Regions from separate parts of the Streptococcus sp. SGI.013 genome, predicted to be linked through region 2. Evidence: predicted binding sites of a transcription regulator. Region 2 holds the regulator's gene; the other holds the start of a gene.
The links. Region 2 encodes CtsR, which represses protease genes until heat stress. Its sites were predicted from a motif close to TTGGTCAAAAAAGGTCAAANA; they were not measured.
Positions count from the first base shown of each region.

Region 1 (8,547 bases), on a different contig from region 2:
CTTCTTCATTTTGATAAAATTTTGGCAAACGTAAAAAACTCGCTAAAATATGTGGTTTACGATTATTTCCAAGTCCAATCAAAACATTATCAAGTACCGTCATATCCTTAAACAAGCGAATGTTTTGGAAGGTACGTGATAAACCTAGTGAGGCGATAGTATAGGGTGCTTTACCATTTAAAACAGTACCATCAAGCGTAACAGTTCCCTCACTTGGCTCATAAACACCTGTCAAGAGGTTGAAAAGAGTTGTCTTACCAGCTCCATTAGGACCAATAAGCCCTACTAACTCCCCCTCGTTTAATTCCATTGTCACATCACCTACGGCAGTCAAGCCACCGAAGTTTTTGGTTAAATTTTTAACTTCAAGAAGTGCCATTAGTTTTTGCCCTCCTTATCTTTTTTAAAGAATTTCATTAAACTGAACTCTTTTGTTCCAAGTAAACCACCTGGTCGGAATACCATAACAAGAATTAATGCTAATGAGTAAATAATCATACGAAGATCAGAGACATTTTGCAAGAACATATTTAGAACACCTAGGACAATTGCTGCAACAATAGTACCTGTCATTGAACCAAGTCCACCAAATACCGCAATAATCAAGAATTCAATTGATTTCATGATTGTAAAGTCTTTAGGCATGACTGTTCCGATATAACCAACTTGTAAGGATCCTGCGATACTAGCTGTGATAGCCGCCAAAACAAAAGCCATTACCTTAACCTTGGTGGTATTAACACCCATTGACTCTGCTGCGATTTCATCTTCACGAACAGCAATCACCTCACGTCCGATTGGGCTACGCAAGAAATTGATGGTTAAAACAGTTGTTAAAACAACAAAGATAAAAACAACTGGCCAAGTCGTATATTCTAGAATCCCTGTTAGACCAGCCGCACCGTTTGTCAAGTCGCCACCATTGACAATGGCCATACGAATAATCTCAGCAACACCAAGTGTAGCAATAGCAAGATAATCTCCCTTCAAACGAAGAGTTGGAATACCTACAATAAGTGCAATAATAGCCGCCAAAACAGCGCCCACAAGCATAGAGAGGTAAAATCCTGCAAAGGTAGGATTTGAGGTTGTTAGAATAGCCGTTGCATATGCCCCAATTGCCATAAAGCCAGCTTGACCTAGTGAAAATTGCCCTGAAAAACCTAAAACAAGGTTAATTCCCACAGCCATAATGATATTAATCCCGATCTGCATCAAAATTTGTACATAATAAAGATTAATAACACCAGCCATCGCTAAAGCATAAATAATACCATAAGTAGCTAGAATAAGTGCTAACCAAGTTAAATTAACTTTTAAATTTTTCTTCATTACTTACACCTTCTCTTTCACATTTTTACCAAGGATACCCGCTGGACGAACGAGAAGAATGATGATCAAAATAGCATAAACAATCGCGTCTTTGAAACTTGATAAACCAATTGAAACAGAGAAAGTTTCTAAAAGTCCAATAACAAAACCACCGATAGCAGCTCCTGGAATAATTCCAATACCACCTAATACAGCAGCGACAAAGGCTTTAATACCTGGTGTCATCCCCATAAGAGGATCAATCGCATTGTAATAAAGACCAATCAAGCATCCCGCAGCCCCTGCTAAAGCTGATCCCAAAGCAAAAGTAAAGCTGATTGTACGGTTAACATTAATCCCCATCAACTGTGCCGCATCACTATCAACAGACACCGCACGCATGGCTTTTCCCATCTTTGTTTGCTTAACAATAAAGTTCAAACCAAGCATCAAGACAATTGAAACGGCCAAAATCGTCAACTGGACGTTAGTTACCGTTACAGGTCCTAAATGATAACGGACTGTTTCAAGGGCTTGCGGAAAGGCACGTGTATTAGCACCTACAAAATAAACCATTCCATACTCTAAAAGGAAAGATACCCCAATTGCTGTAATCAAGGCTGCAATACGCGTTGAATTTCTCAGTGGACGATAGGCTAAAAACTCAATGACAACACCTAAAAGTGCTGTCAAGGCCATTGTTAAGACTAAAGCCACAAAAAAGTTCATCTTAAAGGCATTAATCAAATAATAACCAATAAACGCACCCATCATGTATAAATCACCATGAGCAAAGTTTATGAGCTTGATAATACCATAAACCATTGTATAACCTAATGCTAAGAGGGCATAAACACTTCCTAGAATTAAGCCATTGACAAGTTGTTGAAGCATGTTTTCACCAAACTTTCTATAACATAATAATATCTGGAAAAGGAGCTTTCCTTTCCCAGATACTGTAATTTTTAGATATATTATTTAACCTCAACGACAGTTGCAGAATCTTCTTTACCGTCTTTGAGACCAATCATAATTGCTGACTTAACAGGATTGTGTTTTTCATCAATTGTTGTTTTACCTGTTACCCCATCAAAATCCTTAATCTTAGCAAAGTTCTTAGCAATTTCGCTTGAGTTTTCAGCATTCTCTGCAGCTTCTGCTACCATGTAAACAGAATCATAAGCAAGTGCAGCAAACATGTTTGGTTCTTCACCATATTTTGCTTTATATGACTCTACAAATTTAGCAGCTTTATCAGATAAATCAACTTTTGTTGAGTAACCAGAAACATAATAAACATTGTTTGTTCCTGCTGCTGTAGCATTTTCAATGAATTTTTCATCGCTAAAGCCGTCAGGTCCAAGAATTGGTTTATCAATCCCCATGTCACGCGCTTGTTTTGTAATTAAACCTGTTTCAGTGTAGTAACCAGGCATAATGATCGCATCAAACTCTTTATCTTTGATTTTTGTTAAAGCAGCTTGGAAGTCTTTATCACCTGCTTGGAAAGTTTCTTCTACAACAATTTCCCCTTTATATTGGTTTTTAAACTCATTGGCGATACCTTTGGCATAGTCACTTGAGTTATCATAATAAAGGACAACTTTTTTAGCTGAAAGGTTTTCTGTAGCATATTGTGCCAAGACTTGACCTTGGAAACTATCTTGGAAAGTCGTACGGAAAACGTACTCTTTTACTTTTCCATCTGCATAAGTTAGGTTGTCTTGTGTACCAGAAGGTGTCACAAGAGGGACTGCTGCTTTTGTTGCTGCCGGTGTTGCTGCTGCTGTGGCACCAGAAGTTGCAGGTCCAATCATCACATTAACCTTATTTTGAGTGACTAAGCTGCTAGCAACAGATGCCGCTTCATTGTTTTCAGACTTGTTATCTTTTGAAACAATTTCAAGCTCTTTTCCATCTACACCACCTGCTTTATTGATTTCATCAACGGCAAGCTCCGCAGCATTTTTTTGAACTTGACCATAAGCCGCAACTGCTCCACTCAACTCAAAGTTCAAACCAACTTTAATCGTATCTCCAACTTCTGTACCAGTCGATGAAGATGAGCCACTAGGCGCTGCCCCACAGGCTGCAAGAACAGCTGTACTCGCAAAAGCAAGAGCTGCTAATGTTAATTTCTTTTTCATCTCTATATCTCCTTAAAGTTATCTAAAAATATACGTTAATAAGAATACTGAATTATCTGATAATTGTCAAGCTATTGGGACTATTTTTTTCGATATCCAGTTCTTCTTGATGAAGATTCCCTACAAAATTTTGATCAATCACTTTGTAGGACGACACTTTAATATCTTTAACAAACTTCTGTTTTTCCAAATAACTCACAACTTCGTCTAAGTCAGCCACATCAATATACAACACAAGATAACGCAATCGTCTAGAATGGTAATGAACATCACCGAATTTAGACACTTTTCTAGCATCACGATTGTAGTAAAGATAGACCGCCACACCTATCCGATCTTTTTTGTCCACGATTAGCTATTCCTTTCTCTAATATGATGGCCTTTAGCATGAGGACGTCTATGAGGCGACAAAGGCAGGGCTTCATCTACAAAAATATCCTCCGATACACTTTTGGCTAAATAATGACTAACTGTTGATAAGAGTGCTTGTAAATCATGCTCTGCCTGTCGCATTTCTTGAACTAAGGGATCCAAATCAAGTTGCCTTTTTTGTAATAACCACTCTTTTTTTAAGACCTTTAAGTCTTCTCTGTAAGGCAAATAAGCCTTTTGATTTTCAAAATCTTGATTTAAAGCAGAAAACAGTTGCAACCTTTCTTGTAAAGAAGTATTCTCCTGAAAACGAGTTTTTACGTTTTTATAATTTTTGACCTCTTTTGTTTCCAAAATGGACGCTACTAAAGCATCAATCGCATCGTCAATCTCTATTAATTCTTGATTTATTTCTAGCATATAAAGATTATATCAAAAAAAAGAAGTGGAGACTAGGTTGCTCCACTTCCACCTTTTTGATTTTATTTTAAATCATTATTAGCCATAATATCATCAATAAAGCCATATTCTAATGTTTCTTGCGCACTCATCCAGTAATCACGTTCCGCATCCTTATGAACTTGTTCAATTGTTTTCCCTGAATTATCAGCTAAGATTTGTTCTAAGTTTTGACGTGTTTTTAAAAGATGCTCTGCAGCGATAGCCATATCTGTTTGTTGAGTGCCACCACCTGTTCCGCCCATCGGCTGGTGAATCATGTACTCAGCATTGGGTAACATGAAACGTTTTCCTTTAGTACCTGATGAGGCAATGATGGTTCCCATAGAAGCTGCAACACCCATTACAATAGTTTGGACATCAGATTTAATAAAGTTCATCGTATCTACAATTGCAAGTCCTGCCGATACGGAGCCACCTGGCGTATTGACATAAAGATAAATATCCTTTGTATTATCCTGAGCATCAAGGAATAAGAGCTGAGCAATAATAGAATTTGCCATATTATCCTCAACTGGCCCTGTCAGCATAATAATACGATCTTTTAGCAAACGTGAGTAAATATCATACGAGCGTTCACCACGGCTAGTTTGTTCAATAACTACTGGAATCATAGAATTTCTCCTTTTTCTTAGAAGTTCCTACTTCTATCAATTAAGATATTACCATTATAGCTTTTTGGTCAATCTTGGTCAAATAAAAAATTTACTATTTTTTAGAAAAAGCAAAAGGTTGAAAGAACGCTCTCAACCTTTGATAAAACTTATTTTGTCCCAAACAAACGATCACCAGCATCTCCAAGTCCTGGAACTATATAACCATTTTCATTGAGCTTTTCATCCAACGCCGCTGTGTAGATGTCAATATCTGGATGGGCATCTTGTAATTTCTTAACCCCTTCTGGTGCCGCAACTAAGCAGACAAACTTAATATTCGCTGCACCACGTTTTTTAAGAGAATCAACTGCTAAAATAGCAGAGCCCCCAGTTGCTAACATAGGATCTACAAGAAAAATTTGACGTTGATCGATATCTTCTGGCAATTTCACTAGATATTCAACGGGTTCAAGAGTCTCCTCATCACGATACATCCCAATATGACCAACCTTAGCAGCTGGAACAAGGCTAAGTAAGCCATCAACCATACCAATACCTGCACGCAAAATTGGAACGATTGCTAATTTTTTACCCGCTAACTGCTTTTGAACAGTTTTTACAATCGGTGTCTCAATCTCAACGTCCTCTAGTGGCAAATCACGTGAGACCTCATACCCCATTAACATAGCAATTTCATTAACAAGCTCACGAAAATCTTTTGTCGAGGTACTAGTACGACGCAAAATAGAGAGTTTATGCTGGATTAGTGGATGCGAAATAACTTGAAATTTTCCCATATAATATCGCTCTTTCGAGCTTCCTACTTTCTAAATTTTTTTCTCCTTATTATACCAAACTTCAAGGGAGTTTTCATCTAGAAAGAAAAGATTTTAAAAAGTTTCAGCTAAACGGCGACAGGCCTCCACAATGATAGACCTAGGTGCTGCTGCATTTAGTCTAGCATGTAATTTCCCTTCGCGACCAAAAGTTAAACCATCATTTAAGATTAAACCAGCCTCTTTTTCTAGTTTCTCAAACAATTCCGAATGAGATAAGCCATAGTCAGAAAAATCAAGCCAAATCAAATAAGTTCCTTCTGGTTTTAAAAATTTTATTCGTGGTACTTCTTTACTCAAAAAGTCAGCAATGTAGTTGATATTATCCTCTAGAACACCTTTGAGCTCCTCTAGCCACGGTTTTCCATAAGTTAGGGCAGTCTCCGTAGCTATCAAACCTAGGCTTGAAATTTCATGCTGATTATTTCTTAGCTGAATTTTACGAAAAGCTGCGCGAAGCCCTGGATTTTTAATCAAGACAAAACTATTTTTTGTTCCTGCAATATTGAAAGTTTTAGTAGCACTACTTAAAATCACTGAAAAATCCGAAAAATCTTCCGAAACGGTATTAAAGCTATGATGTTGATTCCCGTACAAAGCCAAATCTTGATGAATTTCATCTGAAAGTAAGATAACATGATATTTTTGGCAAAGTTTTCCAATTTTTTCAAGTTCATCTTTAGACCAAACACGACCACCTGGATTATGAGGGCTACAAAAAAGATAGATTTTAACTTGATGCTCAACAATATCTTTTTCCAGCTGCTCAAAGTCAATTTCAAAGTGGCCATTTTTTTCAATTAAAGAATTATTAACCAGTTTTCTCTGATTTAAGGTAATTGTTCGGGCAAAAGGGGGATATACAGGTGTATTAATCAACACAGCATCTCCTTCTTTTGAAAAAGCTTGTAGGGCTACCGAAATAGCAGGAACAACTCCCTCAATCAAGGTGATATCTTCTTTTGAGATAAAGTAACCGTGCTGCTCCTTTTCCCAATTAACAATTTTATCTAACAGGCTATCTGGTGTCGCATTGTAGCCATAAACACCATGCCTTGCAAATTCTTCTAAAGCTTTGGTCATTTCTGGAAAGGTCACAAAATCCATGTCAGCAATCCAAAGTGGCAACAAATTTTTATCTTCTTTTGTCGCCTGCCACTTGACAGCATTAGTTGATAAACGCTCAGGTACAGTGATAAAGTCATATTTTGTCATCTTATCCCTCCAAAGCTGTCTTTAAATCTGTTATCAGATCCTCTGCATCTTCAATTCCAACTGATAAGCGTAAGAGATCATCTGTCAAACCATAGGCATGACGAACCTCAGCTGGAATATCAAAGTGGGTCTGTGTAGCAGGGTAAGTAATCAAACTTTCAACCCCTCCTAAGCTTTCTGCAAAAGTGAAAACTTCCAAAGTATTGATGATTTGTGGAATATTTTCTTGGTTCTTAACTTTAAAGGAAACCATGCCACCTTTTCCTGTATAAAGTACCTCTTTAACTGCTGGAGACTGTCGCAAGGCTTCTACTACAGCTTTGGCATTCTCTGTTGATTTTCCCATGCGTAGCTTCAATGTTTTTAACCCTCGAATCAAAAGGTAACTGTCAAATGGGGATAGAACAGCTCCTGTTGTATTCAAATTAAAGAAAAGTTTATCATAAAGCTCTTGATCACTGGTTAAGACAACCCCAGCCAAAACATCATTATGGCCTGAAAGGTATTTCGTAGCAGAATGCACCACGATATCTGCTCCTAAAGGAATAGGATTAAGATAAACAGGGCTATAAAAGGTATTATCCACAATCACTTTAGCTCCTAGTTGATGAGCTTTATTGGCGATACTTTCAATATCAAACTCTACCATCAAGGGATTAGTTGGTGTCTCTAAATAAACAAGGTCAATCGTATCATCTAGCTGCTCAATAAGTTCGTCTTCTGTATTGGCATAAACAAAAGAAAAGCGTCCTTCTTTTTCTTTCTCATTAAACCATCTAAATGACCCACCGTAGAGATCTCTGGCCGCCAAGACCTTACTTCCTACAGGAAAAATTTCCATGGCAAGTACAATTGCACTCATCCCTGAACTTGTTGCTAAGGCAAATTCTGCCTGTTCAATAGCAGCTAAAGTTTCTTCTAATTGCGTTCGAGTTGGATTTTTCGTACGAGTATAGTCATATCCTGTAGATTGACCAAATTCTGGATGCTGATAGGTGGTTGAAAAATGTAAGGGAGTTGTTAACGCTCCAGTCGCTTCATCTGATTTAATACCAGCCTGCGCTAAGATAGTGTCTAATTTATAAGATTTTGTCATGATTTCCCCCTGATATTGTTTTCTTATTATTCTACCACTTAAACAGCCATTATAACGTTTTTCTTGTATATCATTTATTGATAGTTAGCTATAGTTTTTACTTATAACGTATCAAAAAAAATCTAGATATTAATCTAGATTTTTAAACAGACTCTATTTTTAACATTTGGCGCAGACGTTGTGCACGACTTCCGATTAATTTATCAAGACTACGGGTCAATAAGGCTAAATAACCATATACCGCTACACCAACAAATCCAACAATTACTAAATAAATGGCGCTTTGGACATAGCCGTTTGGAACAAAAATAAAGCCTAAGATAAATTTTGTTAATATCACAAAAATCGCCATAATCCCTGTCATCAGTACAATAAGTAGAGCATTTTTTACCATAATTTTAGGATTAAAGTGAGTCACTTGACGGATCCGTTGATACATTAAAACGACAGGAACTAATAAACCAATAGTGGTGCTAAGCACTGGTCCATAAGAGTGAAAAAGATAAATAAGAGGA
Region 1 is NZ_JBNPOS010000012.1:12,574-21,120, reverse strand. It holds gene ACQRDX_RS04700 (ABC transporter ATP-binding protein) at 1-379, opposite strand, end outside; gene ACQRDX_RS04695 (branched-chain amino acid ABC transporter permease) at 379-1,332, opposite strand; gene ACQRDX_RS04690 (branched-chain amino acid ABC transporter permease) at 1,336-2,205, opposite strand; gene ACQRDX_RS04685 (ABC transporter substrate-binding protein) at 2,286-3,458, opposite strand; gene ACQRDX_RS04680 (DUF2129 domain-containing protein) at 3,511-3,810, opposite strand; gene ACQRDX_RS04675 (YlbF family regulator) at 3,810-4,250, opposite strand; gene ACQRDX_RS04670 (ATP-dependent Clp protease proteolytic subunit) at 4,313-4,903, opposite strand; gene upp (uracil phosphoribosyltransferase) at 5,053-5,682, opposite strand; gene ACQRDX_RS04660 (MalY/PatB family protein) at 5,776-6,936, opposite strand; gene ACQRDX_RS04655 (cystathionine gamma-synthase) at 6,938-8,032, opposite strand; gene ACQRDX_RS04650 (putative polysaccharide biosynthesis protein) at 8,175-8,547, opposite strand, start outside.
Region 1: the regulator CtsR is predicted to act here: its motif matches at 4,968-4,988, upstream of ACQRDX_RS04670 (ATP-dependent Clp protease proteolytic subunit).

Region 2 (8,547 bases):
ACAAAATGGAAGAAGAAGGAACTTTTGAAGTTCTTCCTAAGAAAGAAGTTGCACTTCTTAACAAACAACGTGACCGTCTTGAAAAATTCTTAGGTGGTATCGCTGATATGCCTCGCATCCCAGATGTGATGTACGTTGTTGACCCACACAAAGAACAAATCGCAGTTAAAGAAGCTAAAAAACTTGGTATCCCAGTTGTAGCTATGGTTGATACAAACGCTGATCCAGATGAGATCGATGTTATCATCCCAGCTAACGATGATGCTATCCGCGCTGTTAAATTGATCACTTCTAAATTGGCTGACGCTATCATTGAAGGTCGTCAAGGTGAAGATTCAGTTGCAGCTGTTGAAGCTGAATTGGCTGGTGAAGAAGCTACTGCAGATTCAATCGAAGAAATCGTTGAAGTTGTAGAAGGTTCTAACTAATCATAAAACAAGACTAAGATTAGGTCTTAGAGGAGAAAAACTCTCCACCCAATTAAGTAACTTGTAAACGGGGCAGCAGCAAACCGCTCTGCTCTCGTTTTTTTATATCAAACTTTGGAGGAATTTAGAAATGGCAAACATTACTGCAGCTCTCGTTAAAGAATTGCGTGAAAAATCAGGTGCCGGCGTTATGGACGCTAAAAAAGCCCTTGTAGAAACTGAAGGTGATATCGAAAAAGCGATTGAATTACTTCGCGAAAAAGGTATGGCTAAGGCAGCTAAAAAAGCTGACCGCGTTGCTGCTGAAGGTTTGACAGGTGTTTATGTTGACGGTAACGTTGCAGCAGTTGTTGAAGTTAACGCTGAAACAGACTTTGTTGCGAAAAACGCTCAATTTGTTGAGTTGGTAGAAGAAACTGCAAAAGCTATTGTTGCAGCTAAACCAGCTAACAACGAAGAAGCACTTGCAATCAAATTGCCTTCAGGTGAGACACTTGAAGAAGCTTATGTTAATGCAACAGCTACAATCGGTGAGAAAATCTCATTCCGTCGCTTTGCTTTGATCGAAAAAACTGATGAGCAAGCCTTTGGTGCTTACCAACACAATGGTGGACGTATTGGTGTTATCTCAGTTATCGAAGGTGGCGATGAAACACTTGCAAAACAAGTATCAATGCACATTGCTGCGATGAACCCAACAGTGCTTTCATACACTGAACTTGATGAGCAATTCATCAAAGATGAGTTAGCGCAATTGAACCACAAAATTGAGCAAGATAACGAATCACGTGCAATGGTTAACAAACCAGCTCTTCCATTCCTTAAATATGGATCTAAAGCACAATTGACTGATGATGTTATTGCACAAGCTGAAGAAGATATCAAAGCAGAACTTGCGGCTGAAGGTAAACCAGAAAAAATCTGGGATAAAATCATTCCAGGTAAAATGGATCGCTTTATGCTTGACAATACTCAAGTTGACCAAGCTTATACACTTCTTGCACAAGTTTACATCATGGACGATAGCAAAACAGTTGAAGCTTACCTTGACTCAGTAAATGCTAAAGCAGTTGAATTTGCACGCTTTGAAGTTGGTGAAGGTATTGAAAAAGCTGCTAACGACTTTGAATCAGAAGTTGCAGCAACTATGGCAGCAGCCCTTAACAACTAATAGAGTAAAAGTTGAAACTCCAGTCTTTTAGGCTGGGGTTTTTCTTTATGATATTTGAGAATGAGGATTTTTAGTTTTCAAATAGGTGAAAATTCGGTATAATAATAGTCAGTTAATGTCAAAGAAAACTTGAAAGGAGAAGAGTCATGCCTTCTAAAAATGCATCAGATCATATTGAGGAATACATTAAGGATCTTTTAGCACAATCCGATTTTGCTGAGATTCAACGTAGTAGTTTGGCAGATAGCTTTCAAGTGGTTCCTAGTCAAATCAACTATGTGATTAAAACCCGCTTTACTGAAAGTAGAGGCTATATTGTTGAGAGTAAACGAGGAGGGGGCGGTTATATCCGCATTGCTAAAATTCGATTTTCTGATCAACATCAAATGTTAGGGAGTTTAATTGGCTCTTTAGGTGATCGGATTAGTGAGCAGGAATTTACGGATTTGATCCAATTATTGTTTGACGAGGCTATCATTAGTGAGCGTGAAGGAAATATTATTTTAGCTAGTGGTCTGGATAGCGTTTTAGGATCCGATGCGGCTACTATCCGTCCACGTCTTTTGGCAAAAATATTACAACGTTTAGATAGAAAAGGATATTAGAATGAAACGCTATTCAACTAAGCTAGAACAAGCCTTCGCCAAGGCTCAGTTTATAGCTAATAAATTTGATACGGACTATTTGGAAAGTTGGCAGTTATTATTGGCTTTCCTTCATTTCCAAGATTCTATTGCAGGTCAGGTTTTAGATTCTTTGCAAGTTAGCTTTGAAGAGTTTATGGCTGCGACTTTAGCGGTAACTGCTCGGAAGGAGACCTTATCTCAGAGAGAAGAGATGGTCTTTTTTAGACAATCTCCTGCTTTGGAACTGATTATGAATAAAGCTTATTCTATTTCAAAAGTGGTACATCAAGATGAAGTGGGAAGCGAGCATGTTTTGATGGCGATGTTGCTCCTTCCTGATTTGTATCCTGCACGTATTTTAGCGACACTTGGAACATCTAGTCATCTTGAGGCACCTTCTTTTCGATTGGCAGATGTTAGAAAATCTATTGACCAAATTGCGGGTTATACTAAGGCACAAGTTAAAGCTATCCGTCAACTAGATAAACCTAAAGCTAGTCCAGCTATGATGGATATGATGAAACCACAATCGACAGCTGGAGATCTAGCGGATTTTACACGCGATTTGACAGATCTTGCCCGTAATGGTCAGATTGATCCTGTTGTGGGACGTGATAAAGAAATCACGCGTATGGTCCAGATTTTAAGTCGTAAAACCAAAAATAACCCCGTATTAGTTGGTGAAGCTGGTGTGGGGAAAACGGCTTTAGCTTATGGCTTAGCTCAACGCATCTTATCTGGCGATGTACCAGAAAATCTATCTAAAATGCGTGTTTTAGAGCTTGATATGATGTCTGTGGTTGCTGGAACTCGTTTTCGTGGGGATTTTGAAGAGCGGATGAATCAAATCATTTCAGATATTGAAGAAGACGGTCATATTATTTTATTTATTGATGAGTTACACACGATTATGGGATCAGGTAGTGGTATTGACTCCACTCTTGATGCTGCCAATATCTTGAAACCAGCCCTTGCCCGCGGCAGCTTACGCACTTTGGGGGCAACAACCCAAGATGAATATCAAAAACATATTGAAAAAGATGCGGCTCTTTCACGTCGCTTTGCCAAGGTTATGATTGAAGAGCCTTCAGTAGAAGATGCTAGCCAGATTCTCTTGGGCTTAAAGGCATCTTATGAAGATTATCATCATGTGACGATCTCAGATGAAGTGGCTCGTTTGGCTGTTAAGTTAGCTCATCGTTATTTGACCAGTAAGAAGCTACCAGATTCTGCTATTGATTTATTAGATGAAGCTAGTGCAACGGTACAACAAAATCGTCCTAAAAGAGAATATAGTTTTCTAACAGATGTTGACCATGCCTTGATGAGCGGTGATCAAAGGGCTTTACTGTCAGCTCTAAAAAAAGAGGATAAAAAGAAAGATAAGCCAGCCCTTATGGTGACAGAGGAGCACGTTTTAGCAACGCTTAGCAAGTTGTCAGGAATTCCCGTTGAAAAAATGACACAATCTGATGCTAAACGCTATCTTAAGTTAGAGCAAGAACTTCATCAGCGTGTTATTGGACAAGATGAAGCGGTATCTAGTATAAGTCGCGCGATTCGTCGTAATCAGTCAGGTATTCGAACGGGTAAACGTCCAATTGGCTCTTTTATGTTTTTGGGACCGACTGGTGTCGGAAAAACAGAGTTAGCAAAAGCCTTGGCAGAACTCCTTTTTGACGATGAATCAGCTCTTATCCGTTTTGATATGAGTGAGTACATGGAAAAATTTGCAGCTAGCCGTTTAAATGGTGCGCCTCCAGGTTATGTAGGCTATGATCAAGGGGGTGAGCTGACAGAAAAAGTCCGTAACAAACCGTACTCTGTTCTCCTATTTGATGAAGTGGAAAAAGCTCACCCAGATATCTTTAATGTTCTCCTTCAAGTTTTAGATGATGGTGTCTTGACAGATAGTCGTGGTCGTAAGGTAGATTTTTCAAATACTATTATCATTATGACCTCCAACCTTGGAGCGACAGCTCTTCGTGATGAAAAGACTGTTGGATTTGGGACAAAAGCCCTTGTTCATGATGATGATGCCATGCAAAAACGTATTCTAGAAGAATTGAAAAAAGCCTATCGTCCAGAATTTATCAACCGTATTGATGAGAAAGTTGTTTTCCATAGCTTGACAGAAGATAATATGCGCGATATTGTGAAAATCATGGTAAAACCTTTAATGGCAACATTATCTGAAAAAGGAATAACCTTAAAATTCCAACCTTCAGCTTTAAAACACTTAGCTGAAATAGGCTATGATGTTGAAATGGGAGCCCGTCCGCTTCGTCGTACCTTGCAGACAGAGGTAGAAGATCGCTTGGCAGAACTCCTCTTATCAGGTGAATTGACCGCTGGTCAAACGCTAAAAGTGGGAATTAATAAAGGCAAGATGAAGTTTGATATCAGCTAGGAGTAATATAGTTGGACTACTTCAGGTATAAGTGATAAGGGAAATGCCTATGCTGATTCAGAAAAAGGTTACTATCGGTGGAAGAATTTTCAATGATTAAAGGCGAGGTGTATTTTCTATGACAAAAACAGAGTTGCTAAATCAGCTGACAGCTGTTTGTGAGGACAGTGATGTCAGGGCTAATCGAGAGTTACACGCTTATTTTGAAGAGGCTTTGAAAACGTGTGAGTCTATTCAAAGAGAGGATGAGCTCCTAAGACTACAAGCAGAAATCAGCCAAAGGATTTCTCTTTATCTCATGCTTAATCGTTATAAGGCGCCTAAGTGTGTGATAGGGTTGGGGACCTGCTTATCCAGTGCCGTTCCTAAGGAGCGAGGGAAACTGTCTTTTTGGCTGATGTTGTCTCAAAGTTTATCAGGTCTTTTTCGCTAACTGGAGGTAATGATGAGAGATAAATCACCCTATCTTATATCAGGTAAAATTGTTAGTATTGTGATAGATAGCATTGTATTTGCTCTCTTTATCATTCATATTGCCCAGCCTAAACTAGATTTTATGAACTTGTCGATGGTTTTGAGTGTGTTACATAGCATTGTGTTTGTGCTAGCTTATGTTTTAGTCAGTAAAACGACTGGTATGTCAGTACTTCTAGGCAACCTAAAGCTCTGGTTAGCTGGCGTGCTTGGTTTACTCTTGTTAGGGCTAGGGATCATGCTTTCTGATGGCTTAAACTGGGAAGTTGTGCTGATGGTAATCAATAGCTTGTTTGTGATTCTTTATCCTTATCGCAATCCTTTTATTCAGAGAAAATAATAAAAAACAAGACTGGATACTTTAATCCAGTCTTGTTTTTTATCTTAAGCTATTAAAATGTCCTTGAACTTCTTCAAAAGTTTCTGCTTTGGCAACGGCAGAGCGGACTTTGGCAGCACCTGATGTGCCACGTAGGTAATAAGGTGCTAGGCCACGAAATTCTCGAACAGCGATTTTCTCGCCTTTCAGGTCAACGAGACGGCGTAAGTGTTCCTCTGCGATATCTAATTTTTTGACAAAAGGAAGGTCAGGTAATTCTTCACCTGTTTCAAAGAAATGATTGATTTGGGTAAAGAGGTAAGGGTTATTCAAGGCTGCGCGTCCAATCATGACAGCATCTACACCCAACTCCTCAATCATAAATTTAGCATCTTGCACACTTTTAACATCACCATTTCCGATAAATGGAATAGTGGTGATGGCATTTGATACGCGAGAGAGTGTCTCGTGGTCACAAGTGCCAGTGTACATCTGTTCACGGGTACGGCCATGCATAGCAAGGGCAGAGACCCCACCAGATTCAGCAGCAAGGGCATTTTCTACAGCGAGGTTACTATCAGCCCAGCCCGTACGCATCTTGACAGTCAGCGGAATATCTAGGACAGATGTTACTTCCTTGACAATGTGATAGATTTTATCGGGATCTTTTAGCCATTTGGCACCTGCTTCATTTTTAACGACCTTATTGACAGGACAGCCCATGTTAATATCGACGATGTCAGCCTTGGTATTATTTTGGATGAAGTCAGCGGCACGTTTTAGCCCTTCGGCATCTCCTCCGAACAATTGGATAGACATGGGATGTTCATTGTCATCGATGTGGAGCATGTGAAGGGTTTTTTCGTTGTTATAGAGGAGCCCTTTTTCAGAAATCATCTCCATCACAACTAGCCCAGCGCCAAATTCTTTAGCAATAGTTCGAAAAGCTGAGTTGGTGACACCAGCCATTGGAGCTAAGACCGTACGATGAGGAATCTCTACATTTCCGATCATAAAAGAAGAGTTTAATTTAGTCATTGATCAAGCCCTCCAAGTCTTCTTCGGTAAATTTGTAGGTGGTTTCACAAAATTGACAGGTAATCTCAGCGCCATGATCTTCTTTTGCCATGGCTTCTAGTTCCTCTTTCCCAAGAGTGATGAGAGCCCCTTCAAATCGCTCACGTGAGCAGTCGCAGACAAAGCCAATCTCTTCCTCTGAGAGCACCTTGTAGCTATCGCCTCCATAGATAGCAGTGAGTAGAGCATTGATATGGTCATCAGACTCTAGCAAGGTTGAGATAGCAGGCATGCTTTGGATGCGTTTTTCAAAGCGAGTGATTTCTTCCTCTTTAGCTCCAGGTAGGACCTGCAACATGAATCCTCCTGCCACCTTGACCTGATCGTTCTCGTCCAAGAGGACGTTTAGTCCAACAGCAGATGGGGTTTGCTCGCTTTCAGTGAGGTAGTAGGCAAAGTCTTCACCAATTTCTCCTGTGATCAGAGGCGTCGTTGAGGTATAAGGATTACCTGTTCCGTAGTCTGTAATAACAACAAAGTGGCCTTGTCCCATAAATGGGCCAACTAAAACCTCACCAGTTGCTGTTTTTTTGATATCAACACCTTTATTTTGGATGTAGCCTTTAACCTGTCCATTAGTGTCAGCAACTGAGATGACGTGACCAAAAGAGCTGTTTCCGATGACCTTAACAGTAACCTTGCTGTCTCCTTTTTGGTTGGCAGCTAAGATGAGGTTAGCGATAAGGGTACGCCCTAGGGCAACGGTTGAGCTTGATAAGGTTTGATGTTTTTCTTGAGCTGTTTTGACCGTTTCAGTAGCGTCTAATACATAGGCACGGAAAGAGCCTGATTCTGTAATAGTTTTTATAATCTTATCCATAAAGAATATTATAGCACACCCCTTATAAAATACCAGTCGGATGCGTTTTTGAATAGGCTTACTTGAGATTATTTTTGTAAAAGTCATCATAAGGTCATATTAGTGTGATACAATCAGCACCAAAAGGAGGTTTATGATGAAACTTGCATTGAAAGAATTGATATTTTCATTAAAAAAGTATGCTCTGGTTGAATTGCTAGTGGTTGCAATGATTTTTATGGTTATTTTTTTATCTGGTTTGGCTAATGGCTTAGGGAGAGCTGTGTCATCAAGTCTTGAGTGGTCTCTATCACCATTTGTGCATTTACAGTGTTAAAGTCACAGAGCTTTCTTGAAAAATTATCAGAAATTTCATATAATAGAGTGTAAGACATTCTTGCAGGTGAGATTCCTGCCCTAGAGAGTTGAGAAAGGATGAGGAACTACAGATTTGTAGTTCAGAATCAAAATTATGACATCAGTTGTTGTTGTTGGTACCCAGTGGGGAGATGAAGGTAAAGGTAAGATTACAGACTTCTTGTCTGCAAATGCCGAAGTCATTGCACGTTATCAAGGTGGAGATAACGCAGGACATACTATCGTGATTGATGGTAAAAAGTTTAAGTTACATTTGATTCCATCAGGGATTTTCTTCCCAGAAAAAATCTCTGTTATTGGAAATGGTATGGTGGTTAATCCAAAATCTTTGGTTAAGGAGTTGGAGTACTTGCATGGAGAGGGTGTGACAACTGATAACTTACGCATTTCAGATCGTGCCCATGTTATCTTGCCATATCACATTCATCTTGATCGCTTACAAGAAGAAGCGAAAGGTGACAATAAAATTGGTACAACGATTAAAGGGATTGGACCAGCTTATATGGATAAAGCGGCGCGTGTTGGCATCCGTATCGCTGACTTGCTTGATCGTGATATCTTTAAAGACCGTCTGGCGCGTAATCTAGAAGAAAAAAACCGTCTTTTTGAAAAAATGTATGATGCAGAAACCTTATCTTTTGATGAGATTTTTGAAGAATACTATGCTTACGGGCAAGAACTTAAAAAATATGTCACTGATACTTCTGTTATCTTAAATGATGCCTTAGATCAAGGAAAACGTGTCTTGTTTGAGGGAGCTCAGGGTGTGATGCTTGATATTGATCAAGGGACATATCCATTTGTCACCTCATCAAACCCAGTTGCGGGTGGTGTGACCATTGGTTCAGGTGTTGGTCCAAGTAAG
Region 2 is NZ_JBNPOS010000025.1:14,827-23,373, reverse strand. It holds gene rpsB (30S ribosomal protein S2) at 1-428, shown strand, start outside; gene tsf (translation elongation factor Ts) at 559-1,599, shown strand; gene ACQRDX_RS07100 (CtsR family transcriptional regulator) at 1,746-2,204, shown strand; gene ACQRDX_RS07095 (ATP-dependent Clp protease ATP-binding subunit) at 2,206-4,635, shown strand; gene ACQRDX_RS07090 (bacteriocin immunity protein) at 4,754-5,068, shown strand; gene ACQRDX_RS07085 (hypothetical protein) at 5,081-5,449, shown strand; gene dusB (tRNA dihydrouridine synthase DusB) at 5,489-6,466, opposite strand; gene hslO (Hsp33 family molecular chaperone HslO) at 6,459-7,325, opposite strand; partial or broken gene ACQRDX_RS07070 (ABC transporter permease) at 7,462-7,605, shown strand; gene ACQRDX_RS07065 (adenylosuccinate synthase) at 7,777-8,547, shown strand, end outside.